2 regions of the Bacillus sp. ISL-75 genome follow, and region 2 is predicted to be linked to the other one. Evidence: predicted binding sites of a transcription regulator. Region 2 holds the regulator's gene; the other holds the start of a gene.
The links. The regulator NrdR, encoded in region 2, represses ribonucleotide reductase genes. The targets are predictions, from matches to a motif close to AACACNATATATNGTGTT.
Positions count from the first base shown of each region.

Region 1: J7E63_RS06355 (vitamin B12-dependent ribonucleotide reductase) is a predicted target of NrdR. The motif match lies at 6,730-6,747, and genes of this name have one in related genera.

Region 1 covers NZ_JAGGQX010000014.1:41,987-58,720, forward strand. Annotated here, with positions in the region: gene J7E63_RS06325 (DEAD/DEAH box helicase) at 1-477, opposite strand, end outside; glycine riboswitch at 655-742, shown strand; glycine riboswitch at 746-825, shown strand; gene gcvT (glycine cleavage system aminomethyltransferase GcvT) at 912-2,018, shown strand; gene gcvPA (aminomethyl-transferring glycine dehydrogenase subunit GcvPA) at 2,037-3,383, shown strand; gene gcvPB (aminomethyl-transferring glycine dehydrogenase subunit GcvPB) at 3,376-4,836, shown strand; gene J7E63_RS06345 (rhodanese-like domain-containing protein) at 5,143-5,526, opposite strand; gene J7E63_RS06350 (lipoate--protein ligase family protein) at 5,720-6,556, shown strand; gene J7E63_RS06355 (vitamin B12-dependent ribonucleotide reductase) at 6,899-9,457, shown strand; gene J7E63_RS06360 (C40 family peptidase) at 9,680-10,129, shown strand; gene J7E63_RS06365 (patatin-like phospholipase family protein) at 10,290-11,174, shown strand; gene J7E63_RS06370 (SA1362 family protein) at 11,211-11,606, opposite strand; gene J7E63_RS06375 (DUF1385 domain-containing protein) at 11,664-12,608, opposite strand; gene J7E63_RS06380 (YqhR family membrane protein) at 12,894-13,391, shown strand; gene J7E63_RS06385 (M24 family metallopeptidase) at 13,471-14,532, shown strand; gene efp (elongation factor P) at 14,555-15,112, shown strand; gene J7E63_RS06395 (PCYCGC domain-containing protein) at 15,306-15,755, shown strand; gene J7E63_RS06400 (c-type cytochrome) at 15,766-16,419, shown strand; gene J7E63_RS06405 (hypothetical protein) at 16,665-16,734, shown strand, end outside.
Region 2 covers NZ_JAGGQX010000019.1:51,715-68,448, reverse strand. Annotated here, with positions in the region: gene pheS (phenylalanine--tRNA ligase subunit alpha) at 1-664, opposite strand, end outside; gene J7E63_RS08570 (TrmH family RNA methyltransferase) at 1,179-1,928, opposite strand; gene sspI (small acid-soluble spore protein SspI) at 2,048-2,254, shown strand; gene J7E63_RS08560 (M42 family metallopeptidase) at 2,342-3,427, opposite strand; gene J7E63_RS08555 (dUTP diphosphatase) at 3,499-3,990, opposite strand; gene J7E63_RS08550 (sigma-w pathway protein ysdB) at 4,095-4,472, shown strand; gene J7E63_RS08545 (DUF1294 domain-containing protein) at 4,492-4,752, opposite strand; gene rplT (50S ribosomal protein L20) at 4,849-5,208, opposite strand; gene rpmI (50S ribosomal protein L35) at 5,249-5,449, opposite strand; gene infC (translation initiation factor IF-3) at 5,467-5,985, opposite strand; ribosomal protein L20 leader region at 6,120-6,251, opposite strand; gene thrS (threonine--tRNA ligase) at 6,425-8,359, opposite strand; T-box leader at 8,446-8,693, opposite strand; gene ytxC (sporulation protein YtxC) at 8,790-9,668, opposite strand; gene dnaI (primosomal protein DnaI) at 9,932-10,858, opposite strand; gene J7E63_RS08510 (replication initiation and membrane attachment family protein) at 10,872-12,260, opposite strand; gene nrdR (transcriptional regulator NrdR) at 12,316-12,777, opposite strand; gene J7E63_RS08500 (hypothetical protein) at 12,868-13,263, opposite strand; gene speD (adenosylmethionine decarboxylase) at 13,374-13,748, opposite strand; gene J7E63_RS08490 (glyceraldehyde-3-phosphate dehydrogenase) at 14,092-15,123, opposite strand; gene coaE (dephospho-CoA kinase) at 15,289-15,903, opposite strand; gene ytaF (sporulation membrane protein YtaF) at 15,923-16,558, opposite strand; gene mutM (DNA-formamidopyrimidine glycosylase) at 16,663-16,734, opposite strand, start outside.

The DNA of each region.
Region 1 (16,734 bases), on a different contig from region 2:
AGGATTTCGTTTGGCCGTATCAATTGACGAAACGACAACATCACACTGTTCCCACACATAGCTTTTCCTTTGTGAAATGGCTGGAATGAAAAATTTGCTATTCAACTCCATCGACCATTGAGTAACTAAGGATGCAGGGACAAGAATCAATACCTTTTTCACCAATCCACGAATCATATATTCTTTTAGAATCAGCCCGGCCTCAATCGTTTTTCCGAGTCCTACTTCATCGGCAAGGATGGCTTTCCCATTCATGTTTTCAATTACTTGTTTTGCTGTTTCAAGCTGGTGAGGAAGTGGGGTTAGATTGGGTAAATGGCTAGGTGCTAATAAACCCTTGAAATCTGGAATGACGAGATGTTTTTCAACTCCAATTGCTAGTTTAAAAAGTTCCCAATTCCCCCATGGACCATCGTTTTCAATTCTATGTAAAAAATCATCCTTCCAGGAGGAATCAAATTCAATTTCGATCGACATGGTTCCAACTCCTTTTTGTTCAATTTCCAGCTTTTTGCTTTTCTAATAAAGTTATTGCTCAATGTATTATTTTAATGGTAGGATGATATTAGCTTTGAATGTTTTAAATATTTTAATAAGGTAATTTATTTTATAAGTATAATTAGTATGACCAGTTTAGATAATATTATAATGCGAATGATAACAAGGGGAGAGACTACTTATGTAGCGCCGAAGGAGCAAGCAGAAATGTGAATCTCTCAGGCAAAAGAACTCTTGTAGGACGCAGCTCTGGAGAGCGCTGCTAGCTTTAAGCAGCCACCAAAGGGGAAAGCCTTTTTAGGTAAACTTTCAGGTGCAAGGACAGAGACCTTCTTACGTTTCATAGGAGGTTTCTGTCCTTTTTTATATTATCTAATGAATAATTTGCGCCAAAGATTGAAGGGGGATTAAGAATGTCTGAATTAAAACGAACTCCACTTTTTGATGTGTATAAAGAATGGGGTGGAAAAACCATTGATTTTGGAGGTTGGGCACTGCCGGTTCAATTCTCTAGCATTAAAGAAGAGCATGAAGCTGTTCGCTCTAGTGCAGGTTTATTTGATGTTTCCCATATGGGTGAAATAGAAGTAAAAGGCACTAATAGCTTAGCGTTTTTACAAAAAATGATGACTAATGACATATCAAAAGTAAAAAATGGAGGTGCCCAGTACACCGCCATGTGTTATGAAAATGGCGGTACTGTTGATGATCTGCTTGTATATAAGATCGAAGACAATCATTACCTTTTAGTAGTAAACGCATCAAATATTGAAAAAGATTACAAATGGCTTGAAGACCATTTAACTGGTGATGTCTCTTTAGAAAACTTATCGGAAAAAACAGCACAGCTGGCTATCCAGGGACCACTTGCGGAAAAAGTATTGCAAAAGCTTGCGGGAGATAATGATTTAAGCCAAATTGGCTTTTTCAAATTCCAACAAGATGTAATCCTAAATGGGAAAAAGGCACTTGTATCAAGAACTGGGTATACTGGTGAAGATGGCTTTGAAGTATATTGCGATGCAGAAGATGTTGTGGACCTTTGGAGAGACATTTTAACTGCAGGTAAAGAAGATGGAGTAATCCCATGTGGATTAGGGTCACGCGACACACTTCGCTTTGAAGCAGTTTTAGCACTTTATGGTCAAGAACTATCTCCAGAAATTTCACCACTAGAAGCTGGAATTGGTTTCGCTGTGAAATTAAACAAAGAAGATGACTTTATCGGGAAACAAGCGTTAATCCAACAAAAAGAAAAGGGCTTAACAAGAAAATTGGTAGGAATCGAAATGATTGATCGCGGGATTCCACGTCATGGCTACCCTGTTTATAAAGGTGATCAGTTAATTGGTGAGGTTACAACTGGAACGCAATCACCAACGTTAAAAAGGAATATAGGTCTTGCCCTAATCAATGCAGAATTTACGGGTCTTGAATCCGAAGTTGAAGTTGAAATTCGCGGCAAACGTTTAAAAGCTACTGTAGTTCCAACACCTTTTTATAAAAAAGAAAAGAAATAAGAGAAGGGAGTTAGGTTTATGAAACATCGCTATTTACCTATGACTGAACAAGATAAGAAGACTATGCTTGAGGCAATTGGTGTTTCCTCTATTGATGAACTGTTTAGCGATATCCCTGAGAAAGTAAGATTTAAGGGTGAGTACAATATAAAAGCGGCCAAGTCTGAAACGGACTTAATGAAAGAGCTTTTTAAGATGGCTAGTCGGAACGCTGACCTGAAAAGAAACGTATCTTTTATAGGTGCAGGTGTTTATGACCATTACATGCCTGTAATTGTCGACCATGTTATTTCTAGATCAGAATTTTATACAGCTTATACACCTTATCAACCAGAAATTTCACAAGGTGAACTTCAAGCTATCTTTGAATTCCAAACAATGATTTGTGAGTTAACGGGAATGGATGTTGCCAACTCATCGATGTATGATGGCGGAACTGCACTTGCTGAAGCAGCGATGCTTAGTGCAGGCCATACCAAACGAAAAACAATAGTTGTATCCAGTGCGGTACATCCAGAATCACGTGATGTTCTTAAAACTTATGCAAAGGGTCAGTACCTCAATGTGATTGAAGTACCAGTCAAAGATGGTGTAACAGATCTAGACGCATTAAAAGGACTAGTTAATGAAGATGTTGCAGCCGTTATCGTCCAATATCCAAACTTCTTTGGGCGAGTCGAGCCGTTAAAAGAGCTTGAGGAAATCATTCATGCAAATAAGTCCATGTTTGTAGTTTCAAGTAACCCACTGTCCCTTGGGGTATTAACACCTCCAGGTAAATTTGGTGCTGACATCGTTATTGGTGATGCGCAGCCGTTTGGGATCCCAACTGCCTTTGGCGGACCGCACTGCGGATATTTTGCTGTCACTACTAAGTTAATGCGGAAAGTTCCAGGCCGTCTTGTTGGACAGACAACGGATGACCAAGGACGCCGCGGTTTTGTCTTAACACTGCAAGCTCGTGAACAGCATATCCGACGTGATAAAGCTACATCAAATATTTGCTCCAATCAGGCATTAAATGCCCTCGCTGCATCTGTAGCGATGACCGCACTTGGTAAAAAGGGTGTCAGGGAAATGGCTGCGGCCAACTTGCAAAAAGCTCATTATGCGAAAAATGCTTTTAAGGAAGCTGGCTTTGAAGTTGTTTATGATGGCCATTCCTTCAATGAATTCGTTGTGAAATTAACTAAGCCTGTAAAAGAAATCAACCAAAACCTTTTACAAAAAGGAATAATCGGGGGCTATGATTTAGGGCGTGATTATTCAGAACTGGCTAACCATATGCTGATTGCTGTAACAGAACAAAGATCGAAGGAAGAAATTGATACTCTAGTGAAAGAATTGGGGGATTTCCATGCATAATCAAGACCAGGCACTCATTTTTGAACTTAGTACACCAGGCCGCATCGGCTACAGCCTGCCGGAAATGGATATACCGGAACTAGATCTCAGCGGTCTCCTTCCTGATGGTTACCTTCGTACAGAAGAGCCTGAACTTCCTGAAGTTTCGGAGCTTGATATTATGCGCCACTACACTGCCCTTTCGAGGAGAAATCATGGCGTCGATTCAGGATTCTATCCACTAGGCTCGTGTACGATGAAATATAATCCGAAAATCAACGAAAATGTAGCGCGTTTTAACGGATTTGCACATGTACATCCGCTGCAAGATGAAAGCTCTGTTCAAGGTGCTCTTGAACTTTTATACGATTTGCAGGAGCATTTAATCGAAATAACAGGTATGGATGAAGTGACCTTGCAACCTGCGGCAGGGGCTCATGGGGAATGGACAGGTTTAATGATGATCCGTGCTTATCATGAGGCTAACGGTGATATGAACCGTACAAAAGTAATCGTCCCTGATTCTGCTCATGGTACGAACCCAGCTTCCGCTACGATTGCTGGTCTAGAAACAATTACCGTTAAATCAAATGAACATGGTCTTGTTGACCTTGAAGATTTAAGAAGGGTTGTTGGCGAAGATACTGCTGCATTAATGTTAACCAACCCGAATACGCTTGGACTATTTGAAGAAAACATTCTTGAATTGGCTGAAATTGTCCATGAAGCCGGTGGCAAGCTTTATTATGATGGAGCAAACTTAAATGCCGTTCTTTCAAAAGCAAGACCTGGAGATATGGGATTTGATGTTGTTCACTTAAATCTTCATAAAACATTCACTGGCCCACACGGAGGCGGTGGCCCTGGTTCCGGTCCTGTCGGGGTGAAGGCAGACCTTATCCCGTTCTTACCGAAGCCGATTATCACAAAGCAAGGCGAAGAATATGTCCTTGATTATGACCGCCCGCAATCAATCGGCCGTGTGAAGCCATATTACGGAAACTTCGGAATCAATGTTCGTGCTTACACATACATCCGCTCGATGGGACCAGATGGCTTAAAAGCGGTAACAGAGTACGCTGTATTAAATGCGAACTACATGATGAGAAGACTTGCTGAATATTATGATCTACCATTTGATAGACATTGTAAGCATGAATTTGTACTCAGTGGAAGACGTCAGAAAAAATTAGGCGTTCGTACATTGGATATTGCGAAACGTCTGCTTGATTTTGGCTACCACCCACCAACCATTTACTTCCCATTAAATGTGGAAGAGTGTATTATGATTGAACCGACTGAGACCGAATCAAAAGAGACACTGGATTCGTTCATCGATATTATGATCCAAATTGCTAAAGAAGTGGAAGAAAATCCAGAAATCGTTCAAGAAGCACCACATACAACAGTGGTCGGCCGGATGGACGAAACAAAAGCAGCCCGTAAACCAGTTTTGAAATACCAAGAAGCTTAATAAATGGAAAGGTCAGATTCGAAAAATAATCTGACCTTTTATCTTGTTGGATAGGAGATTATAAAATTATTTATTGTGGACAACTTAAAATAGTTCTCTGAATCCAGCTCCAGCGCCCAGCTGCTAGTGGACTTCACTCTCCGCCCTACGATAAGTCAAGCACGAATGCGCTAACGCTCTCCGTGTTTCCTTTATCTCAGTTGGAGCGCTCCAGTCCATACACAGCTAAACGGGCGCTTGCGCCTTTTGTTCTGTAGCAGTTTTTGAAATTAAAAAGGCTCCGAATCCGGAACCTTTAATGATTTCTTATTTCTTAGTTTTTACTTTACCTGACCATTTTTTGAACCCGCCTTGTAGCTGAGTAAGGTCTCGATAGCCTTTTCGGTGTAAGAATTGGGCTGCACGTGCACTGCGCATTCCACTCTGGCAATACAAATATACTGGCATATCAGAACGAATTTCTTTCATACGCATTTTCATTTGCGACATTGGGATATTACGTGCTCCTAAAATATGGCCGCCTTCGAATTCGTTTGCTTCACGAACATCTATTAGTTGTGCCTTTCTGTACCCCGCACGGAAGTCTTCTTCTGTTACCGTTTTAACAATTCTTTTCTGATAGAAAAATGTAAAAACGGAATAAATGATAACTGCTACAATGATGATTAATAATGGATAAAGTGAACTCAATTTCTTTTTGCTCCTTTCAAGCTTTCCTGCACTAGTATTTATTATATAAGTCAATCCGATAAAGATAAAGATGAATGCAAAAAAATCTTTTGATATTGCCTAAATAATTATAGCAGAAACATCTTATTTTGAATCTATATCAGATTTTGGTAGACTTAAATACGATATAATTATAAAAAAATGAGGTTTTAGAATGAAAAAAGAAGTTTGGCGTTTTATTGATACTGGAAATAGTTCACCATCTTTTAATATGGCTTTAGATGAAGCGTTACTTGATTGGCATAGTGAAGGGAAATTTCCTCCAGTGATTCGTTTCTATGGCTGGGATCCGGCAACGCTATCAGTAGGATATTTTCAAAAAGTAGAGAAAGAAATTGATATGGAAGCAGTTAAGGCACACCAATTAGGTTTCGTAAGAAGACCTACAGGAGGACGTGGCGTTCTGCATGAGCATGAACTTACCTATAGTGTCATCGTTTCTGAAGAACATCCAGAAATGCCTAATTCTGTTACAGAGGCATACCGAGTAATTTCTGAAGGAATTTTAAAAGGTTTTCACCAGCTAGGACTTGAGGCATATTTTGCTGTTCCAAAAACAGCAGAAGAACGGGATGCATTGAAAAACCCTCGCTCTGCAGTATGCTTTGATGCTCCAAGCTGGTATGAGCTTGTGGTGGAAGGCAGGAAGGTTGCCGGCAGTGCACAAACGAGACAAAAGGGTGTAATTCTACAGCACGGCTCCATTCTGTTAGATTTAGATGAAGATAAGCTATTTAGTTTATTTAAATATCCAAGTGAGAGAGTTAAGGAACGTATGAGAAAAGCATTTAAGGATAAAGCGGTTGCTATCAACAACATTAGTCCAAGAAGAATTTCACTTGAGGAAGCAAAGGAAGCTTTTTATAAAGGCTTTGCTGAGGGTCTAAATATTGAGCTTGAAACTTATCAATTAACCGAGGAAGAACTAGCTTATGTTGAAAAGATTGCAAAAGATCGCTATGAAAGTGATGAATGGAATTATAAAAGATAATTAGAAACGGCGAATTCGCCGTCTTTTTTTGTTGCCTTAACGATTAATGTAAAGAAGCAAACCGCGAAATTTGTTGAATTTTCCTGTTTTCTGACGAAAATCTATTAAAAGCTATTGATTACTTTTAATTCTATTATTTTTTAAGTTTGACAAAATAATTATAGTTTGCTTGACATACAATATATAGTGGTGTCGAAAATATTTTCGGTACTATATATTGATATTTAGTTGATTTATTCAGGTGGGCTATGATAACCTAAAAATACAAACCAACTAGATATAGCGTAAACCTGCTAGATTTAGCACAATAGGTGGATTTTTATTTAAGAAGGAGTTGTTCTAATGTCTGTAGTTTTTAGACAAACAATGAATATTGATTTTGAAAGGTTGAATGAGGATATTCAATTATTCCCCCAGGTGCATCCAGTTACCCCAGATATGAAAATAACTCACAAGGGTGTTTCTCGTTTGGTCATGTTGGACCGCTATACCTTTAAAGATACTGCAAAAATTACTCTTACAAACGGCGACTTTGTTGTTTTAACTATTAAAGAAGATCCGAAATTTCCAGCTCGTGGTCTTGGCTATATTATGGAAATAGACTGGGAAAAGAAAAAAGCGAAAGTTTTAGTCGAAGAGGAATTCAGGGGAGTACTCGATGATCCTGAGGAAGCTAGTACTGGTGTGATAGTCAGATCCTTAGATGTAATTGAGAAGCCTTTGGAGCTCTTCTATGAGCAAATTGCGAAGCGTAATGCTACTGGTCTTGCTTCTGTTGAAAAGACGGAAGAGAAGCGAAGAGAATGGACTGAAAGGTTTTATCAAGAGCTTGTTAACATGAACTTCATTCCAGCGGGTCGCGTTCTTTACGGTGCTGGGGCAGATACTGATGTAACATACTTTAATTGCTATGTGATGCCGTTTGTTCCTGACTCACGTGAAGGTATCTCTGATCATCGTAAGCAGGTAATGGAGATTATGAGCCGAGGCGGCGGTGTTGGAACAAATGGCTCGACGCTGAGACCGAGAAATACACTGGCTAGAGGCGTCAATGGTAAATCATCTGGATCGGTTTCATGGCTGGATGATATTGCGAAATTGACTCATTTGGTTGAGCAAGGCGGATCAAGACGCGGAGCTCAGATGATCATGTTGGCAGATTGGCATCCAGACATTATTGAATTTATTATTTCTAAGATGCAAAATCCTAGAATTTTACGATTCTTGATTGAAAATACAAATGATGAAACGATTAAAAAACTTGCTAAAGATAAGTTAAAGTTCACCCCTCTAACTCTAAGAGAAACAGCAATGTACCAAGGAATTGTAAATTATAAAAACATTCCTGGGTTCGGTGGATTTGATGAAAACATCATAGCAGATGCAGAAGAGAAATTATTAACTGGCGGTAATTACACTGTCCACAATTCAGAGTTCCTTACAGGTGCGAACATCTCTGTCTGTTTAACAAAGGAATTTATGGATGCTGTAGAAACCGATAGTGACTACGAACTCCGCTTCCCGTATGTTGAACAATATGATCAAGAGGAAATGGAGATTTACAACCAAGAATGGCATAAAGTTGGTGACGTTCGCGAGTGGGAAAAACAAGGGCATAAAGTACGAGTGTACAAAAAGTTCAAAGCAAAAGAACTTTGGAACCTAATCAATATTTGCGCGACCTACTCAGCTGAACCGGGAATATTTTTTATCGATAACGCAAACGACATGACCAATGCAAAAGCATATGGACAACAAGTTGTTGCAACAAATCCATGTGGAGAGCAGCCTCTTGCACCATTTTCCGTCTGTAATCTTGCTGCAGTCAATCTCGCTGAGATGGCTGATAAGGACACAAAAACTGTTGATTTTGAAAAGCTTAAGAAAACAGTAGCTGTGGGCGTACGGATGCAGGATAATGTCATTAACGCAACCCCATACTTCCTAGAAGAAAATAAAAAACAGGCCCTTGGTGAACGACGTGTAGGGCTTGGAGTCATGGGCTTACATGACATGCTGATTTATTGTGAAACGAAGTATGGATCACCAGAAGGAAACGAACTCGTTGATCAAGTATTTGAAATAATTGCAACTACTGCATACAGAACATCAATTGAATTGGCAAAAGAGAAGGGAAGTTTCCCATTCTTAACTGGTGAAACAACATCAGAAACCAATCGATTAAGACAGGCCTTCATAAATACAGGGTTTATGAAAAAAATGCCTGAAGATGTCCGCCAATCTATTTTAGAAAGCGGAATTAGAAATTCCCATTTACTAACTGTGGCACCAACTGGATCCACAGGAACAATGGTTGGTGTCTCCACCGGACTTGAGCCTTATTTCTCATTCTCTTATTTCCGTAGCGGACGCCTCGGTAAATTTATCGAAGTTAAAGCGGATATTGTGAAAGAATACTTGGATCAGCACCCAGAAGCAGATGAAAACAATCTTCCGCACTGGTTTGTTACATCGATGGAGCTTTCAACTGAAGCCCATGCGGATGTTCAATGTGTCATCCAGCGCTGGATAGATAGTTCTATCAGTAAAACTGTCAACGCACCAAAAGGTTATAGTGTAGAGCAGGTCGAAAAAGTTTATCAGCGTTTGTACCGCGGCGGGGCAAAAGGTGGAACTGTTTATGTTGATGGGTCACGCGATTCTCAGGTACTAACACTAAAAGCTGAAGAAAACACCAATGAACAATTATCAATTTTTAATGAAAAACCGAAGCAGCATGTTGTCCTTGTTGATACAATCAGTGAACTCCGCTCAACAAGTGTAACGATCGGCTCTGAAGTCGGTAACACTTGCCCTGTCTGCCGGACTGGAAAAGTAAAAGAAATGGGTGGCTGCAATACCTGTGCAAACTGCGGCGCTCAATTAAAATGTGGTTTATAATACGTATTTATTAGAGGGGGAGAAAATCCCCCTTTTTTTGTATTATTAAGGTCAATATCCGTCCCTGAAAGTTACACTATACTGCATCATATTTAGCATATTTTGCTAATTGAAGTAGAACGAAGTCGAAATTTGTAATACAACTGTAATCTACCTGTTACGTCCATGTTACTCTTTTTTTGTATATTATGAGTAACGAAGCACGCAGGGGGATTAAACAATATGTTGAAAAAAATCATTGCAACCATGGCTATGACAATTATTCTAAGTTCATTGTTTACCACTATGGGTGATAAAGCGGAAGCGGCCTATTACCATACAAAAGCAATCTCAGTTGCAAAAGCAAATCTTGGTGTTCCATATAGATGGGGTGGATTAACACCTAAAGGATTCGACTGCTCTGGTTTGGTTAAGTATTCTTACGGTAAGGCTGGAAAAGTATTGCCACGGACGGCAGCTGATATGTACTACAAGCAAGGATATCGTGTTAGTTCTTTACAAACAGGAGACTTGATGTTCTTTGCACCGAATAAGGCAAGCAGACCTACTCACGTTGCGATTTACATTGGTGGCGGAAAAATGATTCAGGCTGCATCTTCAAAAGGAGTTTCAATCGCTTATACAAGCAATAGTTATTGGAAACCAAGATACATTGGAGCAAAACGTTTTTAATGAAAAGCTAAGCGTTTTCAATATAGTTATTGACCAAGAACATCGTTTAATGACGATGTTCTTTTTTATATATAATAAATTTTCTACTTGTCCTTGGTACTATTTATTAAAATAACCGCTTAAAGATGTAAAAACGAGTACATCTTTGGGAGTGGCTGCCATGTATATAGACGGCGTTTTTTCTGGAGGAGGAATAAAAGGGTTTGCACTTATTGGAGCCTGCGAAGAAATAGAAAGTAAAGGTTTGCGATTTGTCAGAGTGGCGGGAACGAGTGCAGGATCGATTGTTGCAGCATTGATTGCCGCTGGCTACACAAGTAAAGAAATCTTCCAATTGGTCGACGAGTTGGATCTCTCAAAAATAATGGATGCCCGCAAATCAATTATCCCATTCCCTTTTGCAAAATGGCTGTTTGTCTATTGGAAGCTAGGACTTTATAAAGGCAATGAACTTGAAAAATGGATTTGTAAGAAACTTGAAGCCAAAGGGTTAAGAACATTCGCTGATTTGCCCCCGAAGGCACTTCGAGTAATTGCATCAGACCTCTCAAATGGGCAAATGATTGTTTTACCTGATGACTTACAAAGATACGGCATTTCACCTGGTTCATTTCCAATCGCAAAAGCGATTAGAATCAGCTGCAGTATCCCATATTTTTTTGAACCTGTTAAAATGCGTACAATGGATGGAATGAACATTTTAGTTGATGGAGGGGTCCTAAGCAATTTTCCTATGTGGCTTTTTGATAAGGAAAATGCACAAAAGGTAAGACCTGTCCTCGGTATTAAATTAAGCCCAAGTGAATATGAAACTGAAAAACATAAAATAAAAAATGCGATTCAACTATTTGGAGCCCTATTTGAGACGATGAAGGATGCACACGATTCTAGGTACATTTCTAAAAAACATGTAAAGAACATTATCTTTATACCGACCGAGGGTGTGTTATCAACAGAATTCCATTTAACAGAGGAGAAGAAACATGAGTTGTTCAATCTAGGAAAAGAGAGAGCAAAACAATTTTTGAAGACATGGGGATACTAATACGGATTACAATAGGGTAAAAAGAAAATCGAGCGCCTATAGAGACGCTCGATTTTTCTTTTTACCCTTTTTGCCGTCGATAACAGTTAAGTGAGCAGGAGATTTCTTTTTTGTCTTGTTGCTCTTCTTTAATGATGCTAGCGTCCCAAGAGTGGAGGTTTTTACAGTTGAGTCTCCACCCTTTTGCAGTAATCGTTTTTTTGATTTTTTGGCGGCTTTAAGAAATGCACGCTGCTCTTTTTTCTGAGGGTTTGATTTGGAAAACTTCCGTACTAGGAAATAAACGGCTAGAACAATCAATGCGATGACAGCTATTCTCTGAATGAAACCGGCCGGATTAGCTGTAAATGAACCAACAAGGCCAAGTAAAGCAAGAATGATAAGTCCCCCAACAACAACATTAACAAATGTCCGATTTTTCAAGAAAGCCACCTCCCTAAGAGCATCTTAAGCATTTTTTTATTCTTTTAAACACGATAAAACAAGTATTTAGACAATTTCTTCGCTTTTAACCGAGTACTCAGATTCCTTTTCTCTTCTTAATAATTCGTTAAAAGAAAGTATTGCCACTTCGACTTGATCATTTTGTGGTTCCTTCGTTGTTATTAGTTGCAGCCAAAGACCAGGATAACCTAGATACTTTAAAACTGGAATATCTTTAAGTTTATTAGTTAATTGAAGGATTTCAAAAGCAATACCCAAAACCACAGGAATTAAGAGGAGACGGTCGGCCACCCGTAACCAAAGCGGAGTTGATGGTACCAGCATATAGACAAAAACACCAACAAAGACTGTAAACAGGATGAAACTACTGCCACAGCGGTAATGCAGACGGGAATGAGCCTGCACATTTTCAACGGTTAACTCAACCCCAGCTTCAAAGGTATTTATTACTTTATGTTCGGCGCCATGATATTGAAACACCCTTTTTATCAATGGAGTAAGTGAAACAAAATAAATATAGGAAATTAATAAAATTAGTTTAAAAAAACCTTCCACTAACACTTGAGCAAAATGCGATGGAAAAATTGGTTTTGTCAAAACTGCAAGGAACACAGGGATCAGTGTAAAAGCAAATTTACCAAATAAAAATGAAATAACACCAATTGCAGCAACACCAAGGTACATGGTCAATTTAGAGACTTCTTTTTCTTTTATAATTTCATCTTCTTTTGGATCCACATCAAATCTTTCCGTCGAGAAGTTTAAATGTTTCGATCCATTTGCACTCGACTCAATAATTGCGATAATCCCTCGCAGAAATGGGATTTTCTTTAGGATTGTAAAATAAGGATTTGCTTTACGAGGTAAATGAAAATATTCAACAGATTGATCCTTCCTGCGTACCGCGGTAACATAATGATGTTTTCCGCCAAACATAACACCTTCGACAACCGCTTGGCCGCCATAAACGGGTTTTTGAGAATTGGACATATACTTTACACCAACCTAATCTATAGTTGCACAACAGCTGAAAGATAAAATCTGTATGTACTTAATTCTATTCTACTAGAAAAACAAAAAAACCTCTAGGAATGACATAATATTTCCAATTAAAAAGTTTTTTTATATGTAAGGGATTGAATACCAAAGGACATAATAAGAAATGGAATTTATAATGGCCTTTTGTTGTCCCAATTATAGGACAGCATATCAAGTATATATAACAGTAAAAAGGGCACTTCCCGAATAAACAGAAAGTAAACGGAGGTTGTTACAATGGCGATTGAGAAGAAACTAGGAAATTATCCTAAGCCCATGTCCTTTTCGGTAATGGTATTTTGGACGGGTTTATTTGGAGGTCTGTTTTGGGGATTGATTGGCTGCATAGCGTCCTACTTAAGTTTTACAGAAATTCGTCCCAATGTCATTCTAGAGCCATGGGCACTAGGGCATTGGAAATACGAATGGCTGGGGACCGTCATTTCCATTATTTTAATTGGAATATGTTCCGTGATAGCAGCATTTATTTACTATGCAGTGCTGAGGAAATTCACAGGGTTTTGGTTTGGACTTGGCTATGGAATTGTATTGTTTTTGGTGGTGTTCTTTATTCTAAATCCACTATTTCCAGGTATTAAACCATTTTTTGATCTAAAAAGAGATACGATCATTACATCCGTTTGTATTTATATCGTATATGGAATCTTTATTGGATATTCCATAAATTATGAGTATCAAAATAATAACGAGCAAGTGAAAGAGGAGTCCTCCTAAGTTACGATTAGTCGGATGAAGTAGGTTATGATAAAATATTTTTGTCCTCATATGGATTTGAAAAGGAGAGTGGAGAGCAATGGAAAAAATAGAAAAACTAAGATCTAATTTTTCAACACTTGGAATTGATGGAATTTTGATCACTAGCTCATATAATCGTCGCTATATTTCAAACTTTACTGGCTCTGCCGGTGTAGTTTTAATTAGTGCGGAAAAAACTTTGTTTCTTACGGATTTCCGCTATATTGAACAAGCGACAAAACAATGCCAAGGTTTCGAGATTATAAAAATAACCGGAACGATTCCTGAAGAAGTTGCACAACAAGTGAAGAACCTTGGAATTCAAAAGCTGGGATTTGAAGAGGATTTTCTAAGCTACTCCTCCTTTAAATTATATGATAAAGAAGTTGACGCTGAACTAGTTCCGTTTTCTGGTGTAATCGAAAAGTTACGCTTGATAAAGACTGATGCAGAGATTAAGATATTAAAGGTAGCAGCTGATATTGCTGATGCTGCATTTAAACATATTTTAGACTTCATTGGTCCAGGAAAAACGGAATTAGAAGTATCTAATGAGTTAGAGTTCTTTATGAGGAGAGCTGGTGCCACTTCCTCTTCATTTGATACAATCGTTGCTTCTGGTCATCGCTCAGCACTTCCACATGGTGTTGCTAGCGATAAGGTCATTGAAGCAGGGGATATTGTAACAATGGATTACGGCTGTTACTACAATGGATATGTTTCTGATATTACGCGGACTATTGCGATTGGAGAGCCAGACGCAAAGCTTAAAGAAATTTATGAAGTTGTACTTGAAGCCCAATTACTTGGAATGGCTGGAATCAAACCAGGTTTGACAGGGAAGCAAGCAGATGCAATAACACGAGACTACATAAAAGAAAAAGGTTATGGTGAATACTTTGGTCATTCAACAGGGCACGGTATCGGACTTGAGATCCATGAAGGCCCTGGTCTATCGATGAAGTCTGATGTAATATTAGAACCTGGAATGGTAGTAACATGTGAGCCAGGTATCTATATCCCAGGACTCGGCGGCGTTCGGATTGAAGATGATACATTGATTACAAAGGACCATAACGAAGCACTCACACATTCTACAAAAGAACTAATTATACTGTAATGATTTTTAGGAGGATCTTAATATGATATCTGTAAATGATTTTAAAACAGGATTAACAATTGAAGTGGATGGCGGCCTATGGCGTGTCCTTGATTTCCAACACGTAAAGCCAGGTAAAGGAGCAGCCTTTGTTCGTTCCAAGCTTCGTAACCTTCGTAATGGAGCAATTCAAGAAAAAACATTCCGTGCAGGTGAAAAAGTAGAGAAAGCTCAAATCGATAACCGTAAAATGCAATATCTTTATGCAAGCGGTGATAATCATGTATTTATGGATATGGAATCTTACGAGCAGGTAGAACTTCCTGCTTCAAGCATTGAGTATGAATTAAAGTTTTTGAAAGAAAATATGGAAGTACAAATTATGATGTTTAATTATGAAACTCTTGGAGTAGAATTACCAAACAATGTAATTTTAGAGGTTGCTGAAACAGAACCGGGTATTAAGGGGGATACGTCTTCTGGCGGTACCAAGTCAGCTACCCTTGAAACAGGTCTTTCTGTTCAGGTTCCTTTCTTCATCAATCAAGGGGATAAGTTAATTATCAATACGACTGATGGATCATACGTGTCACGTGCATAATCAGTTCAAAGCCTTAGTCCGAAAATTGTCGGATTAAGGCTTTTTTTAACAATTCTTAATGAAAACTGCTTATATCCCCCTAACGGTCTGCTTAAAAACTTCACTAAATAGTAAGAATTAGTTACTTATTGACTAATTTATTTTTGATAAACTGAAATAGTAAAAAAATAAAATGGAAGGGGTGCTACAGAAAATGAAACGAATTACATCTCTCTTGTTCCTTGGGATTTTGTTTGCAATTATAGCCGCTGGCTGCAGTTCTAAACTTAATGATCAAAGTTGGAAACTTGATAAAAAACATTCGCCATTACCTGATTTTGTTCTGAATACATCTGAAAAAATTAATGAAACTTATGTTATGGCTGCAACTTATCCTGAAGTCGTAGCATCTGTTCCTTGCTATTGTGGATGTGTTGTCGAAGGACATAAGAGCAATCTAGATTGCTTTGTCAAACAAGTTGGTGAAGACAATGCTGTAACAGAATGGGATTCTCACGGAATATCTTGCGACACCTGCATTGATATTGCTCGAGATGCGGTTGAAATGCATCTTAGTGGAAAAAATACGAATAAAATATATCAATTAATCACAGAAAAATATAAAGATATTGGGGAGCCAACCCCAACACCTGAACCTAATTAAGGGGTAACCCATGAAGAAAATACTAATCGGATTTTACATTTTGATTATTATTGGAATTATTGTCTGTTTAAGTAATAGCCATATTTTTGATAGCAAGAAATCAGAAGCAATTGCTGCAGGTGAAAAGATATATAACAAAAATTGTATATTTTGTCACGGCGAAACAGGAAAAGGAGAAGGCTCAAAAACGGGGACGGCTTTAAATAGCCAGAATTTTTTAAGCTCCGTATCCGATAAAGACCTGTATAATTATGTGAAATATGGAAGAGAAGGCACAGTCATGCCTGCTTACGGTCCTCGAATGTCAGATAAGGATTTAAAAAATCTTGTTGCTTTTATAAGAGACTGGCAAACAGAAGAAATCGAGTTTGATGTGCCAAAAACGATATCAGGTAATCCTGAAAATGGAAAAGCACAATATAATTTATATTGTCTCAATTGTCATGGTGAAGCAGGGACAGGTAAGGATAAAATGGGAACCGCTCTCTCTAATCGACAATACCTGAAATATACAACTGATAAGCAAATATGGATTAATGCAGCCTACGGTCGTGAAGAAACTAGAATGGGTCCTTCATTAAAGGGGCTTGAAGGCGCACGCCAGCTCAAAAAAAAGGATATTACTGATATTGTCACCTATATCCGATCTTTGGAGAAAAAATAAACTGAATACAGCATAAAAGACCTGAATCCATTACAAGAGGATACAGGTTTTTTTTGCCCATTTTTAATTTGTGAACATTTTGTGGTGGTTTTTTGTCGAAACCGCAACGATTTTTATCCTTTAACAAAATGTTCAAGAGTGAATCAACAAATAAGGATTGATAAAGATTATATTTATTTCAAAGAGGACTATAGTGAAAAATAGTACTTTCTAGTGATAAGTTTTTTAAGTCAAGGAGGATTAAGATGCTTAAAAATAAGTTGTTGGCATTATTCGTAATCGTATCATTTTTAACGAATTTCATCATCCCGAAGG
Region 2 (16,734 bases):
TGTTCTCACCGACCACAAGGCCTTCGATTTGCATAAATTGATGGGAGTGTGTCGCATCATCATTATCACGACGGTACACCTTACCCGGGCAAATAATTTTGATTGGGCCCTTGCCTTGGTGCTTTTCCATCGTCCGCGCTTGAACTGGTGATGTATGGGTACGGAGCAAGATATCTTCTGTGATATAGAAAGAGTCCTGCATGTCGCGGGCCGGGTGCCCCTTCGGTAAATTAAGAGCTTCGAAGTTATAATAATCCTGCTCTACTTCAGGACCTTCCGCTACCTGATACCCCATGCCAATGAATAAATCCTCAATTTCTTCGATGATTCTTGTCAGTGGATGGTGGTTTCCAACCTTAACTGGTCGTCCTGGGAGGGTAACATCGATGCTTTCAGAAGCTAATTTTTCTAAAACAGCCGCCTCTTCTAACCCCGTTTGTTTGGCTTCAATTTTAACAGCAATCGCTTCACGGACTTCGTTTGCTAATGCCCCCATAACTGGACGCTCCTCAGCAGAAAGCTTTCCCATTCCGCGTAGTACTTCCGTGATTGGGCCCTTTTTACCTAGGTAGGCAACACGAATGTCATTTAATTCTTTTAAGCTTACCGACTGTTCAATTTTTTGAATAGCCTCTTCCTGCAATTCCTTTAAACGTTCTTGCATGTCAATTCCTCCTTAATATTAATCGGTGTCAGGCACCAATGAAAAAACAAAAAAACCCCATCCCTGGAAAGGGACGAGGTTTATAGTTCGCGGTACCACCCTTGTAAACACGTTATGTAAAGAAACATTGTGTTCGCTTCATTCGGATAACGGCATCTGCCGGTGCATCTTTACACGAAAAGCGGAAGCGCCCTGGTCAGCCCCGACAAGCATAAGACAAGCGCTTCGGAAGGCGTGCATTTTGCCTTCCGTAGTGATTGGCTTATGACCTCGAGGGGCTGGGCGCTGTAGCTAGACAGTAATCTACTCTCAAGCTATTGCTTTTTATTGTGGTCCCGATGCCAACTCAGGAGGTGAACTTCGCTTATTCTTTCCATAAAAGTGCTTTCAGTCGCGGCACTTTCTCCCTAAATGGTTACTAAATAAGGTACTTTTCTCCGTCATCGTTCTTTAATATTCAATATTGTTCATTATTATATAATAATTTCCCTGTAAAGGTCAAACTAGTTTCCGCCTATTTTTTCAAATAATAGAGCAGAATCCCTGTTGCTACGGCAACATTTAACGATTCACTTTTGCCGTAAATCGGGATATATAGGTTGGCTGTGGTGCTTGAGAGTATATCTTTCCCGACGCCATTCCCTTCGTTTCCAACGATCAGGGCAAACGAATCACCTGTGGAAATGTCAGTATATGCAGATGCCCCTTCAAGTGCTGTACCGTACACAGGAATATTCTTTTCCTGAAGCTTATCCATCCATTCATGAAGGTCGCCTCTTATAATTGGAAGGTGAAAATGGCTTCCTTGTGCAGACCTAAGGACCTTTGAGTTGTAAATATCCACACTTCCCCGTCCTACCACAACGGCGTCGATCCCTGCTGCATCCGCTGTACGAATCATGGTTCCGAGATTTCCTGGATCCTGAACGGCATCGATAAACAGGAAGGTTTTGGCATCTACCACTTCAGCATTTGCTATTCGGCAAACCCCATAAACTCCTTGTGGTGCCTCTGTATCTGTTAATGCATTCGATATCTCTTCCGTGACTTGTATAAGTGGCGTCGAACCAGTATCGAAGCGGGAAGGTAAATCTACTTTTTCAGAAACGATAATTTCTACAATTTGCTCGCCTTGTTTTAGCGCTTCCTCCACTAAATGAAAGCCTTCGACTAAAAATGTTCCTGACTTATCCCGTTCTTTTTTGGTTAAAAGCTTTTTCCACTGTTTTACTTTAGGGTTATTTATCGATTCAATATATTTCAAAACCCGCTCTCCTTTTACTATAACGATGATTTTTTAATTATAGCCTAACAAAAATACATAATAAAACCCAAAATAGAAAACATATTAAAGTAAGACAGGATAAAAAGGAGTGCATATACATGAATTTAAATTTACGTAATGCCATTGTTCACAATGTTTCGGGGAATACACAAGATCAATTAGAAGATACCATTGTTGATGCCATTCAAAATGGAGAAGAAAAAATGCTCCCAGGTCTTGGTGTTTTATTTGAAATCATTTGGAAAAATTCATCCGAAGATGAGAAAAAAGAAATGCTTACAACCCTTGAAAGCGGGTTAAAGTAATCATTTGTTGACGCTGCCGATTACCCATCGGCAGTTTTTTATTTAAAAAAACCCCCGGCAAAGTTCAACCGGGGACCCCACACAAAGTTATTCAAACGTAATTTTATCAACGGTCTCTCGGTCTAAACGTTTGATAACCTCGACAATCAACTTAACAGCATTCTCGTAATCATCACGATGGAGCATAGCCGCATGTGAATGAATATAGCGTGTCGCAATTGTAATCGGAAGCGCCGGAACCCCATGATGTGTCAAGTGAATTGACCCTGCATCCGTACCACCACCAGGAATGGACTCGAATTGATAGGGAATGTTCAATTCATCGGCTGTATCGGTCACTAAATCACGTAAACCTTTATGCGCTACTAGTGAGGCATCATAGATAACAACTTGTGGTCCCTTCCCCATCTTACTCATTGCTTCTCGTTCCGAAATTCCAGGTGTATCCCCTGCAATACCGACATCAACAGCAAAGCCGATATCCGGTTTGATTTTTGCAGTGGCTGTCTTGGCACCACGCAACCCTACCTCTTCTTGAACATTACCTACCCCATAAACAACGTTCGGATGATCTACACCCTTTAATTGTTTCAGGACATCAATGGCAATTGCACAGCCAATCCGGTTATCCCAAGCCTTGGCTAATAGCATTTTTTCATTGTTCATCACTGTAAATTCAAAATACGGCACAACCATATCGCCTGGACGAACCCCCCATTCAGCGGCTTCCTCACGGCTAGATGCACCAATATCAATAAACATGTCTTTAATTTCAACCGGTTTTTTGCGAGCTTCCGCTGATAAAATATGCGGAGGCTTAGAACCGATAATCCCGGTTACATCTCCTTTTCTTGTAACAATCGTCACGCGCTGTGCAAGCATTACCTGCCCCCACCAGCCGCCAACCGTTTGAAAACGAAGGAAACCTTTGTCATCGATTTGAGTAATCATAAACCCGACTTCATCTAAGTGACCAGCCACCATGATTTTCGGGCCGCCCTCTTTACCTACCTTTTGTGCAATCAAACTGCCAAGTCCATCGGTTGTGATTTCATCAGCGAATGGAGCTATGTATTTTTCCATGACCTCGCGAACTTCACGCTCATTGCCGGGAATCCCCTTGGCATCGGTTAACTCTTTTAACATCGTCAAGGTTTCATCTAGTTTTACCATTTATTAGCCCCCTTTTATGTTTGTTCGACCTTCATTATACAGAAAATAACAATAAATCCGCAATTTTTCTGCTAATAGTTATTCTGCTGTCTTTGATAATTTACTTCGTTTTTTTGGAAATATGCTCTTTCAATATCTTGATTCGTAAAACCAAGCAGCAAAGCTAATTGCAAGTAAGATTTAAATAACTTTATGTAATCATCCAAACCTTTGCTTTTTAGAAAAATACTAATCCTGTCATAGACGCTTAAAAATTGTTCTGTCACATTCACAGATGACTCCTGAACATTCAAATCAATTTTCACCGCATCAAATCCACATTCAATCCCGATCGATAAAATAAAATGAACCCCATCAACAAATTCCTCTAAAATGACTTCTTTCGCCGAAGACGGCTTGATACTCCAAAACTTAAAGCTGCGTGTTTCATTTGCCAACTCACCAATTTCAACGAGTAAGGCCAGTACCTTTCTATCAAATAAATCTTCGTCCTGCAAGTTGTGCTTTTCTTCAATATGAGTATCTAATGCTTTTTGCATGTGAAACAGTTTTTCTAGTTGCATACTTCCATCACTCCTTATGGAAAAATTATATCAAACTGAGAAATGATTGAAACTTTTTTCGGGCTGTTTCGTATTATTAGGAAAAAGATGCAGGAGGCTTAGCCATGATTTGGTTGCTGCGCTTCGTATTGTTGTTTATCCTATTCTTCTTATTTAGATATGCGTTAAAATCCCTTTTTACATCGAACCGAAAACTAAAAGCTGCCCGTAAACATAAACGTTTTTTATTAATCGATGATAAGGATGTCAGAAAGAATTTCTTACTTACCTATAAAGGTGCTATGTTTGGTGGTGAGAAATACATGGGTCCCGTTGACAACACCTTTGACGTCGTCTCGATCATCATCTGGCCTGAAAATGCAGTCTCGTTAAAAGGTCTAGTTAAGGATGACTTTTTTTATATCGATAAAAAAATCCTTGATTACTATCCAAATGCCGAAATCCATTGGAAAAGTCCGGTGAAGGAATTTTTACAGGAATAGCCGCCATTCATGCGGCTTTTTATAGTAGAAACTTTATTAAAAGAACGAATTCGATTACTGCTAGGACAGGAAAACCAATTTTAAACGATGTATGCTTCGTTTTATGTCGATAAAGCTGCATACCTGCCGTTGCACCGACAGCGCCTCCAAATAATGCCACCAGCCACAAGGTCCTCTCTCGGATTCGGTACTCATGCTTTTTAGCCCGCTTCTTATCCTCCCACATAATTACGAGCCCGGCAATATTCATGATTAGATAGGCCAATAACCATATTTTCATATACGATATCCCCCTTATAGAAAAAGCCATCCTCATCAAAGAGAATGGCTTTTATCTGTCTAGCTCCAGCGCCTAGGGGCGCTGGAGCTTTTCTTATTACTTGTTTTGTTGTAGTTTTGCAACGTTTGCTAATTCAGCAAATGCGTTTGCATCGCTTACTGCTAATTCAGCAAGCATCTTGCGGTTTACTTCGATACCAGCAAGCTTTAAGCCATGCATTAAACGGCTGTATGAAAGACCGTTGATACGAGCTGCTGCATTGATACGAGTAATCCATAATTTGCGGAAGTCGCGTTTTTTCTGACGACGATCGCGGAAAGCATACATTAATGATTTCATAACCTGTTGGTTAGCAACTTTATATAATGTATGTTTGGAACCGTAATAACCTTTTGCTAATTTAAGAACTTTTTTACGACGCTTGCGCGTAACTGTACCGCCTTTTACACGTGGCATGTAATTTCCCTCCAATATATAAATCGATCACTTAAATTTTTTACTTCATGTAAGTTAACATTTGACGAATGCGTTTGAAATCACCTTTAGAAACAAGGGATGCTTTGCGAAGCTTACGCTTTGCTTTTGTAGATTTGTTAGCAAATAAGTGGCTTGTATAAGCGTGGTCACGTTTAAGTTGACCTGAACCAGTTTTCTTGAAACGCTTTGCAGCGCCACGGTGAGTTTTCATTTTTGGCATTTGGGATATCCTCCTTATTACTTTTCGATTTTAGGTGCTAAAACCAGGAACATGCTCCGGCCATCCATTTTAGGATGAGACTCGATCGTTGCAACTTCCTTGCACGCCTCTGAAAAACGGTCTAACACGCGTTGACCAATTTCTTTATGGGTAATCGCCCGGCCCTTGAAACGGATTGAAGCTTTTACCTTGTCGCCTTTTTCCAAGAACTTAATCGCATTACGTAACTTTGTATTAAAGTCATGCTCATCAATCGTTGGGCTGAGACGGACTTCTTTAGTAGTAATGATCTTTTGGTTCTTACGAGCTTCTTTGTCTTTCTTTTGCTGCTCGAATTTAAACTTGCCATAGTCCATAATTCTGCCGACTGGAGGCTTTGCATTTGGTGCTACTAGTACCAAATCAAGATTCACTCTTCCGGCAATCTCTAAGGCTTCAGTTTTGGTTTTAATCCCTAACTGTTCGCCATTTTGATCAATTAGGCGGATTTCGCGAGCGCGAATGCCCTCATTTAACAACATGTCTTTGCTAATAATTAGCCACCTCCAAGGTTTTATCACGAATACAACGTTTTGGTCAAGAAAATCATAAGGAACCCTTTTCAACCTAAACGTCTGACACCCTATTGAATCAACAGGTAGTAAAGCTTTTTAGCAGCGCTATTAAGTGAACAAACAAAAAAGTGCGGATGAATGCACCCACACTTTACAGAACATAAGTAATAAAACCAAAAAGTTCACGTAAACCTGCCAACTGCCAATTGCGTCAATCAGGTGAGAAGCGGGTGCTTCTTCTTTTCCCAAAAACAAGTATTCAATTTTTCACCTTAGTTAATATAACATAAGCAAAGACGAATGTCAAACAAACTATTTCCTTTGACAACGAAATTTATTTTAGCAAGAAACTGAAAATTATTCAATATATTTTTTTATTTTTAAAAAAGAAAGAGAGATTGCTCCCTCTTCCGAATAAAAATTATCCTCTTTTCACTTCAGCAACGATTGCTGCTAAAAACTCTGAAAATGGCTTTGTTTCTGAGTTTTGTTCACCATATTTACGGACATTGACAGCTTGGTCTTCGACTTCTTTATCACCAACAACCAGCATATATGGTATTTTTTGCATTTGAGCTTCGCGAATTTTATAGCCGATTTTTTCATCACGGCCATCCAATTCGACACGTAATCCTTCATTTTGAAGTTGCTCCTGTACTTGCTTAGCATAATCATAATGTGCACCAGGAGATACTGGAATAACCTGTACCTGTACTGGAGCCAGCCAAGTAGGGAAAGCGCCTTTGTATTCTTCAATTAAGAAGGCAACAAATCGTTCCATTGTTGACACAACGCCACGGTGGATAACAACTGGACGATGCTGCTTGCCGTCCTCACCAACATATGTTAAATCAAAACGTTCCGGTAATAAGAAGTCTAATTGAACAGTGGAAAGTGTTTCTTCTTTCCCTAGAGCTGTCTTAACTTGAACGTCAAGCTTAGGACCGTAGAATGCTGCTTCTCCTTCTGCCTCATAGTAGTTAAGACCAAGATCATCCATGGCATCCTTCAGCATCGATTGTGCTTTTTCCCACATCGCGTCATCGTCAAAATACTTTTCAGTATCTTGCGGGTCACGGTAAGATAAACGGAAGGAATAGTCATTAATATCAAAGTCTTTATAGACCGCTAAGATTAGGTTAACAACCCGTTTGAATTCATCTTTAATTTGGTCAGGACGAACAAAAATATGTGCATCATTTAAAGTCATTCCACGAACACGCTGTAGTCCTGAAAGGGCACCAGACATTTCATAGCGATGCATTGTTCCAAGTTCGGCAATTCGGATTGGAAGTTCACGATAGCTGTGAATGCTGTTCTTGTACACCATCATATGATGTGGACAGTTCATTGGACGAAGAACCAATTGTTCATTGTCCATTTCCATGATCGGGAACATATCTTCCTGGTAATGATCCCAGTGACCTGAAGTCTTATATAAATCAACACTGCCCATGACCGGAGTGTACACATGGTCATAACCCAGACGTTGTTCTTTATCAACAATATAACGTTCAACCACACGACGAATTGTTGCGCCTTTCGGAAGCCATAACGGTAATCCCTGTCCTACCAATTGGTTACTAGTGAAAAGGTTTAACTCTTTTCCAATTTTACGGTGGTCACGTTCTTTCGCTTCTTCAAGCAAGCGAAGATGCTCAGCTAAATCCTCTTTCTTAAAAAAGGCTGTTCCGTAAATACGCTGTAACATTTTATTTTTGCTGTCACCGCGCCAGTATGCACCCGCAATGCTTAACAATTTAAATTCTTTAATTTTTCCTGTCGATGGAACATGGACACCACGGCAAAGGTCAAAAAAGTCACCTTGCTCATAGATTGTCACTGTTTCCTCATCAGGAATCGCCTCGATTAGTTCCAGCTTGTAAGGGTCACCCGCTTCTTTAAATAGCTGAACAGCATCCGCACGGCTTACTTCCTTGCGAACAATTTCAATATTTTCATTGACGATTTTCGCCATTTCTTTTTCAATCCTTGGCAGATCTTCTGGAGTTAATGATTCCTCAAGGTCCATATCATAATAAAAACCACCCTCAATAACAGGACCTACTCCTAAATTCACCCCAGGATAAAGCCTTTTAACAGCCTGTGCCATTAAGTGTGCTGTACTGTGCCGTAAAACCTCTAATGCGTCTACGGAATCAGGGACGACGATTTCTATTGAACCGTCTTCATTAATTGGACGGCGAAGATCATAAAGTTGACCGTTCCATTTACCGGCAATCGCTTTTTTCTTTAGGCCGGGGCTGATGGAAGCGGCGATATCTTCCGTTGTTGTTCCACGTGGGAACTCCTTTACTGCCCCATCTGGAAACGAAATCTTAACAACGTCTGACATGGTAATTCCTCCTTTGTAATGAAGCGTCTTCGGGTCATTTTTACCCAGAAAATTCGCTTTTGAAAAATAAAAAAACCCGTCCCTGGAATAGGGACGAGTTTTGATAAACACGTGGTTCCACCCAATTTTTCATTTTCGAATGACACACATTGAAAATGACTTTGGTCAGTTAACGGCTGTGGCCGTCAACAATTACTGACTTCATGGAAACATGAAGTGTTCACTGCTGAAGTTTAAAGGTGGTAAGTATTATTTTCGTGTTAGGAGGCTTTCAGCCCTGTCCTCCCTCTCTAGAAACCGTAAAAAATACTGTTATCCTTATCATTACTTTTGCTATGAATATTCTATGTACGTTATTATAATGACTAATTCCCTAAAAATCAAGGGACATCAACCTACAAAAACAAATTATTACAAAAATTCCTGTATCTCAAGCATGGTTCTCCGAAGAATTATTATCTGCCGCCCATTTTTTAACTTCACGGAGGGACGCAAACGATTTCACAGTTACTCTTTCTTCAAAGATGTTTTTGATTGTGCGAACTAAGGGTTCTTCTGGGTCTTTTGTATACAGAAAAATAGTTGTAGGCGCAAGCGATAAAAGTGGTGCAATGGAAGCAGAATCGACATAAACAGGATGATTAACAAGTAACTTTCGGTCAATCAATCTAATTAATTCAGCTCTTTTCATCTCTACAAACTGGTCGTTATAAAAAGTAATTTCCTCGTCAAACAATAAATGAAGAACGTCCATTTTTGGTTCCCTGTTCAGTAAAAAGTCCCTGAGCATTTGCACAAACATTTGATACTCCTGCTCCATTTTATATTCATCAATGGCAATCTCAACATAACCTTCCAGTAACTGGAGGTATGGCCGCAAACGAAATTTATGGAAGGAGTCAAACGAAAAAGAAATATCATCCTGAAAGATATACTCGATGGCTGCTCTAATATTAGGCTCTTCATTTGAATCCTTCAAAAAGACAATCAGATCTTCTCTTTGACCTTCAAGAATGGAATAGATAATTTCCATTATTTGTTGTTGTTCTTCTAGATCCTCATAAAAATAACGGTTTTTTAATATTTCCCTGAACCAATCGTCACGTTTTATGTTCGTAATAAATTCGTAAAATGCATTTTTAACCATAGTAGAAATTTCAATGGATAAGAAGCTACCTAAAAATTTTACTATATGTTGATCTTCTATTAGAAGAATAGTTTCTTTATCATAATTATTTGGTAAGTACTCCAGCAAGTGGTAATAAAACTTTTGAGCATCCAGCTTGCTTTGGAAGATGATTTCCGCCAACCAAATCCCCCCTTTAAGCCAATCTTTGTTAATATATATGGGGGACTTGGCTAAAATAGAAGTTAGCTGACAGTTGCTTTTGTTATTTACAGAAAAAAATATAAAGAAAACTCGACGATTGGCGAGCCGTTAGGCGAAGACAGAGTCGTAGTTGCACTTATGCGAAATAAGAAAGTATGAACTTTCGCACCGAAAGTTTATACTTTCTTATTAGCAAAAAAAAGACTGCTGACCTGTTTCAGCAATCCGGAAAACCCGTTTTATTACCGTCTGTTTGGACCATCGACCATCACTGGCACACTCAGGGAGCGAATTCTCTCCATAATTCGTCGTGCTTTCATCTTCTCTTCTTCGCCCCGCTGGCTGTAGGTTAAATGATGTTCCAGCTCCCCAAAATTAAAGTTTGAGGTGAAAAATGTCGGCAGGCTTTCAAGCATACGGAACTGCAAAATTGGACCTAAAACTTCATCCCTTGTCCAACTCGAGACAGCTTCTGCACCAATATCATCAAGCATTAGAATCGGTTCTCTTTTTAATGCTTCAATTTTTTCATTCAAAGTCGAATCCGCAATCGAGCTTTTCATTTCCCTTAATAGTTCAGGGACATAGACAATCATCGAAGAAATCTGTTTTTTTGCCAATTCATTGGCGATTGCCCCTAATAAATAGGACTTCCCGACACCGAATTTCCCGTAAAGATAGAGACCCTTTGGTTTTTTACCTGCCTCATAATTCATTAAAAAGGTTGCGGCCTTATCTCCTGCATCAAGCCTGCCTGAGTCTCCTTCAAAGTCTTCAAAGGTGGCCTTAAGTATGTCTCTTGGCACATATAGACTTTTGATTAGTTTTTCATTTTTCTTTTTTTCATCTGCCATGATTTTTTGAGGACAGCGTTTATAAACAACATCAATGGAGTTTCGGGATAATACCAAATCTGGGTGATATCCCTTCATGAAATTGATGCAGCTATCCAGACTTTCACATTTGTGGCATTCCTTGCTTTGGTTCGTATACTCGTACAGTTTACTCATGCTTTTATCAATCATAGATTGATCAATCTCATTTTGATGTTGTGCTAAAAAGGCTTGAATATCCGGATTTTCAAGGACTTGCCTGCGTTGTTGTTCGTATCGTTTTTGAAAGTTTTCATTAGAAGCTAATTTTTTCAATGTCCGATTGATTTTTTCCAATTTTGGTCACCCCCTATTTGCGAAACGCTTTTAACTTTTCTTCAATTGCACGCTTTTTCGCTTCAACTTCACTGTTATTTCCTTGCGCGGGATCTTTGCCCGCATCTTTCGTACTTTCATCAAACCAGTCAGGAATTAACTCTGTCCGAATTGGTTTTTTATTAGTCGATCTTGTAGTTTTTTTGCTTTCTGTTACCTTGTGTTCCTCATTCTTCGCGAGCTCCATCGCTTCCTTCACCGTTTTCACTTGTTTCCTTGCCCAATGACTAGCGATTGACTCGACAAACCCCTTTGTAAATTTCATGTCCGTTTTTCTCATAACCACTTCAATTAGGACATTTACCACACCTGGGGGAAGTTTATATTTAATCATGATCTCTTCTAAGGTTTTCAAATTGGCATTCGAAGGTTCAACACCGCCCGAGATTTCTTTAAAAACGATGAGTGGCGGGGTCGTCTCATACGAGCGAATTAACTTTTCTTCCTGTGTTTTAGGTTCGGTTATTTGAGTTTGATGAACAATTGGTTGTGTTCGGTTAATAAGACTCGGAAGTTGATCGTAATTGACAAATTGATACCAATCACGAGCCCCCTTTCTCAAGTCCTCAATATCAATTTCTTCATGCTCGTTAATAGCACCCAAGATGAAATTTTTCATTTCGATTGCATCAATTTGGTACAGAAATGCAAGATTACTAATTACACTTTTTACTTTTGGTGTTAGCGCTTTTTTGGGAACAAGTGATTCATTCAGCCCTGCTGTTAACAAATCAAAATCAAACGTGTCCACACCAATTTGGATCGGACTCGGCTCATTTCGACCGATAAACTGTTGATTTTCTTCCTCTTGTAATTCTTCGGAAAGGGCTTGAATATATTGCATACTGCCAGGGGCTCCTGATGCAAACACGTCCTGAAAGGCTCTTGTAACATCTATATACTCGTCTTCACTGGGCTTTTGTTGATCACTAAAAAAGCGCTTCAGACGGGAGAAATGGTTTTTTCCAATTTTTCGATAAAGATAAATATTTAGCATCCCATCTAAAAAGAATTGCTCAGGACTTAAAGGTGGATGCAGTTCATAGATGAAGGACCGTCCCCCTTCATCTGTTTTGACACGCGTCTTTAATAAACCAATTCCTTCTAGCTTCAATCTGGCTTCGTAAATATCCTTTAAGTTCATCTCTAAGAGATTCATCAATAAATGATGAGTGGAAGACTCAGACCAGAGCCGATTTTCCTCTAACTCCGCCCAGAGCGTCATATACAAACTAAAGCAAGTTGACCCAATCAAGGGCTGATATAAAAACGTCAGCACTTTACGGTCATACTCATGCAGCAGCCCATCAGCCGCAACTATATAACGGTCGATAGGGAGAATTTCCTGCCAATGCTGCGCCATATCACTCCAACCTTTCTTGTTATAAAATCAAAAAGAGCCAAAAACTCTTTAGCTCTTAAGATTTTTCTTTTTTGATTAATTCTTTTAATTCATCAATAAAAACATTAATATCTTTAAACTGACGGTAAACGGATGCAAACCGAACATAGGCGACTTCGTCCACATGTGCCAGCCTGTCCATGACCATTTCACCGATTGCTTCACTTTTTATTTCAGAAATACCCTGACTCCGCAAATCCTTTTCAACACCATGCGTTATATCTTCTAATTCCTTTAAGGCTACCGGCCGCTTCTCACATGCCTTAATCAAGCCACGTAATATTTTATCACGGCTAAACTCTTCTCGGGTCCCTTCTTTCTTGACTACAATCAGCGGGATCTCTTCAATCTTCTCAAACGTAGTAAAACGATACCCACATTCTTCACATTCGCGTCGTCTCCGTGTTGCTCGACCTTCATCAACTGGGCGAGAGTCGAGGACGCGTGTACCATAATTTTGACAAGATGGGCATTTCATTGTAATCAACTCCAAATCTACACTTTACTCCCGAACAAAAACGCTTACTTTCATCTTATAAAAAAGACTATCTTTATACAAGTAGTAGTACTAGGAGTTTTTTATTCCTATAAAGGTATGTAATTGATTAATCCGCTCGTAGTAAGAATTAATCCGCTTTTTTAAATCGGGATAGGTGCCGAGTAAGGAAAATTTTTCAGATGAAATATTAAAGTCTACCGCTGTTTCCATTGGCTTTACTCCCACAATTGTAACAATTAGAAAGCAGGGGATGGGTTTACTGATTTCAACAGCAATTTCTCCATGTTCTTTAGAAACCGTGGTGACCCGGCAATCAGCATCTTCATGGAATAACTTTTCAACAGATGCAAATAATTGATTAAACATCGCCTTATAATAATGCGTTTTTAAGGAATCATCCTTAATCTGATCTGAAGTCTCAATTTGCTTTTTAAAACGAACAAATAGGTTACCTAACATAGCCATACTATTCCTCCCATGATGTAGCTTTGTTCTTATTGTACAACATTAGTCTAGAAAATATAAAAAGAGGTGTATGTATAAATACACCTCTACGTTAATTATTTTTATAGTGATTATAAAACCTTTGCCTGTTTAACATGAACAGGACCCATGCCACGCGGAATTTCAATATTTTCACGTGTTTGTGCATTTAATGCCTCAGCAATATAATCGGCCGCAACATTAGGATTCAAATCTCCGCAAGTGTATACATCTATGCTGGCATATCCATGTTCGGGGAAGCTGTGAATGGTAAGATGTGATTCAGAAATAATAACCACACCACTTACACCTTGTGGGGCAAATTTATGAAATGCTACTTCACGGATTTCCGCACCTGATCTAAGAGCTGCTTCAACAAAAGTTGTTTCAATAAAATTCATATCATTTAATTTTTCAAAGTCGCATCCCCAAAGCTCAGAGATTACGTGACGTCCCATTGTTTCCATATTCATTTTTCCCCCTCTAACCTTTTATGTTCTTTCTTGAAATCCTGTTATTGACGGTATCCGAGTAACTACCACGGGGGAAAGTTAGTCCAGAGAGGTCCTAACCCTTTAAGTAATTAATAGCTACCTAATTTCAAGAAGTTCACGATGACTAGTATACTTTGTTTATATTTTTTTTGCAACCTATCAATATAAAAAACTTTATATGTTTATTTTGTAACAAGGTTAACGGGCGTGTTCCATTTTTCATTCAATAATAACACACTAAATCAAAGCTATTTTATGCAAAAAACACCCAAATGGCTCAAGCAAGGCAAAAAAAATGCTGTCTATCGACAGCATTTTATCCGACCTTTATTTGTGATGATTTTGCTATTTCCTCTGCAACATACATGGTGAGATCCACGACACGTGAAGAATACCCCCACTCATTATCATACCATGCTAAAACCTTTACTTTTCTTGTTCCCATCACCATTGTGGAAAGACCATCAATGATGGCAGAATGTTCATTGGTATTAAAGTCAACGGATACTAATGGTTCCATCGTCAAATCCAAAATGCCTTTTAATGGGCCATTTGCCGCTTCAATAAATGCGTTATTGACATCATCAAGGGTCACATCTTGATTAAGATCAACTACTAAGTCAACAAGTGAAACGTTTGGTGTTGGCACACGAAGTGACATCCCATGTAATTTACCTTTTAAGTGCGGTAACACAAGTGAAATTGCCTTGGCCGCTCCTGTTGTTGTTGGAATGATAGATTGTCCACATGCACGAGCCCTTCGTAAATCTTTATGAGGGTTATCGATATTTTTTTGATCATTTGTATAGGCATGAATCGTTGTCATTAATCCGCTTTCAATGCCAAATTTTTCATCTAACACCTTTGCAACAGGTGCAAGGCAGTTGGTGGTACATGATGCATTTGAGATAATGTCATGATGACCGATATCAAGCATTTCTTCATTAACACCCATTACAATTGTAACATCCTCATTTTTCCCTGGTGCAGTTAAGATCACTTTCCTGGCTCCTGCTTCTAAGTGCAGTGCCGCCGCTTCACGAGCATTAAACTTTCCTGTCGCCTCTATAACAATATCAATACCAAACTCTCTCCAGGGAAGCTCCTCTGGATTACGACTGCTTAATAGTTTAATTCTTTTGCCATTGACGATTAACTCATCATCTAATGGGATAACTTCTCCCTGAAATGGTCCATGATTTGTATCATATTTAAGTAAATGTGCTAATGTTTCCGCTGGATAACTTGCATTTATGGCAACAACCTCAAGCTTATTTTCAAGGATCGCTTTTCTAAAAACCATCCTGCCAATTCTCCCAAATCCGTTTATTGCAACTCTCGTCTTCATTTTACATCCCCTTTTTGTATTAATGTCATACTTAATACTTATATCTTGTAATTAGTATAACATATTTAGGTTTAATTGTGATGAATAATCTGCGGATTTTTAAAATGTTTTACAATTCAGGCAACTTAGAAACAGAAAAAAAGAGAAGGTTGCCCTTCTCTCCCATTACTTAAGATTATTTATATCGATGCCAAACTGGGCTAAAATTTCAAGAAGTTGTTTTTTTGTATCTGCGATCGAACCATTATTATCAATTACAGCATCTGCGAGCTTTATTTTTTCAGACAGGGACATCTGAGAACGAATCCTTGCTTCGGCATCCTCAACTGATAGATTATTTCTCTCGATTAATCTTTTTAATTGTGTTTCATCGTCAACATAAACAAGTAACGTTTTATCCACCATATACGTAAGTTTACTTTCAAATAATAAAGGGATATCAAGAACAACCACTTCTTCACTGTTTTTTATTGCCTGATCGACTTGGTCCCTCATTCTTTTTCTAACCTCAGGGTGTACGATTTCGTTTAAAATTTGCCGTTTTTCAGCGTGATGGAAAATAATTGCGCCAAGCTTTTGCCTGTCAATTTCACCATCTTCCAATAAAATATCACGGCCAAACTCTTCAATAATCTTAAAATAAGCGGATTCACCTTTCATTACCGCTAGGCGTGATTCTATATCAGCATCGACTACAGTGACATCCATTTCTTTGAAAAAGTTTGAGACTGTGCTTTTTCCACTGGCGATTCCGCCTGTTAAACCGATAACTAATGACATAGTCTTTTCCTTTCTAGATTCATAACTTCCATATTCCAATTATGATTAATAAAATCCCTGGCAAAAACGTGAACTTTTGGATCCAATCAAACTTATGAAAAAAAGTTCCGCTTTTTATCCCTAATAGAACAAATAACGAGCTCATAATCGCGACTGTAAATGCTAAATAAAAGGGAGAGAAACCAAGCATCGCTGCACCAATCCCGGCTCCAAAGGCATCCAGTGACAAGGCAAAGCCTAACATTAAAGCTTCGATCCCCGTAATCGTACCCGATTGGTCAAAGTCAGCCGACATCGGCTTTTTCAAGATGTTGATGGCTAATCCTAGGGATTTAATTTCAAAATTTACGATTGTTTTTTCATGTTCTAGTACGTCTTTTTCTTTTTCTGGTTTGAAAAATTGAAACAAAACCCATGCACCAAGAGCAATTAGAATGATTCCCCCTAGGCTTGCCGTAATACTTGGAGATAGAACTTTTTCAAGTCCATGCCCAATTGACACGGCAATCATTAAAGAAATAGCCGAGCAACTTGCAATAATAATCACTGATCGGATCGGCATGACCATTTTCCTTAGTCCATAGGTAAAACCCACGCTAAAGCTATCAAGGCTGAGAGCAAAAGCAAGTATGAGAAGTGAGAACAACTGAACCATGATGTCTAGGGCTCCTTCCTCCAAAATCATTACGATAGTATATGGCAGGAGCCTATCAAAGGTTAATATTATTCAATTCTCACTTTTTTTACTTTTTTTCCCACTTATATCTTTTGGCAATGCGGGCAGTAATGGGTCCCTCTGCCCCCTACGGTCGTTTTTTCTAAAGGTGTTCC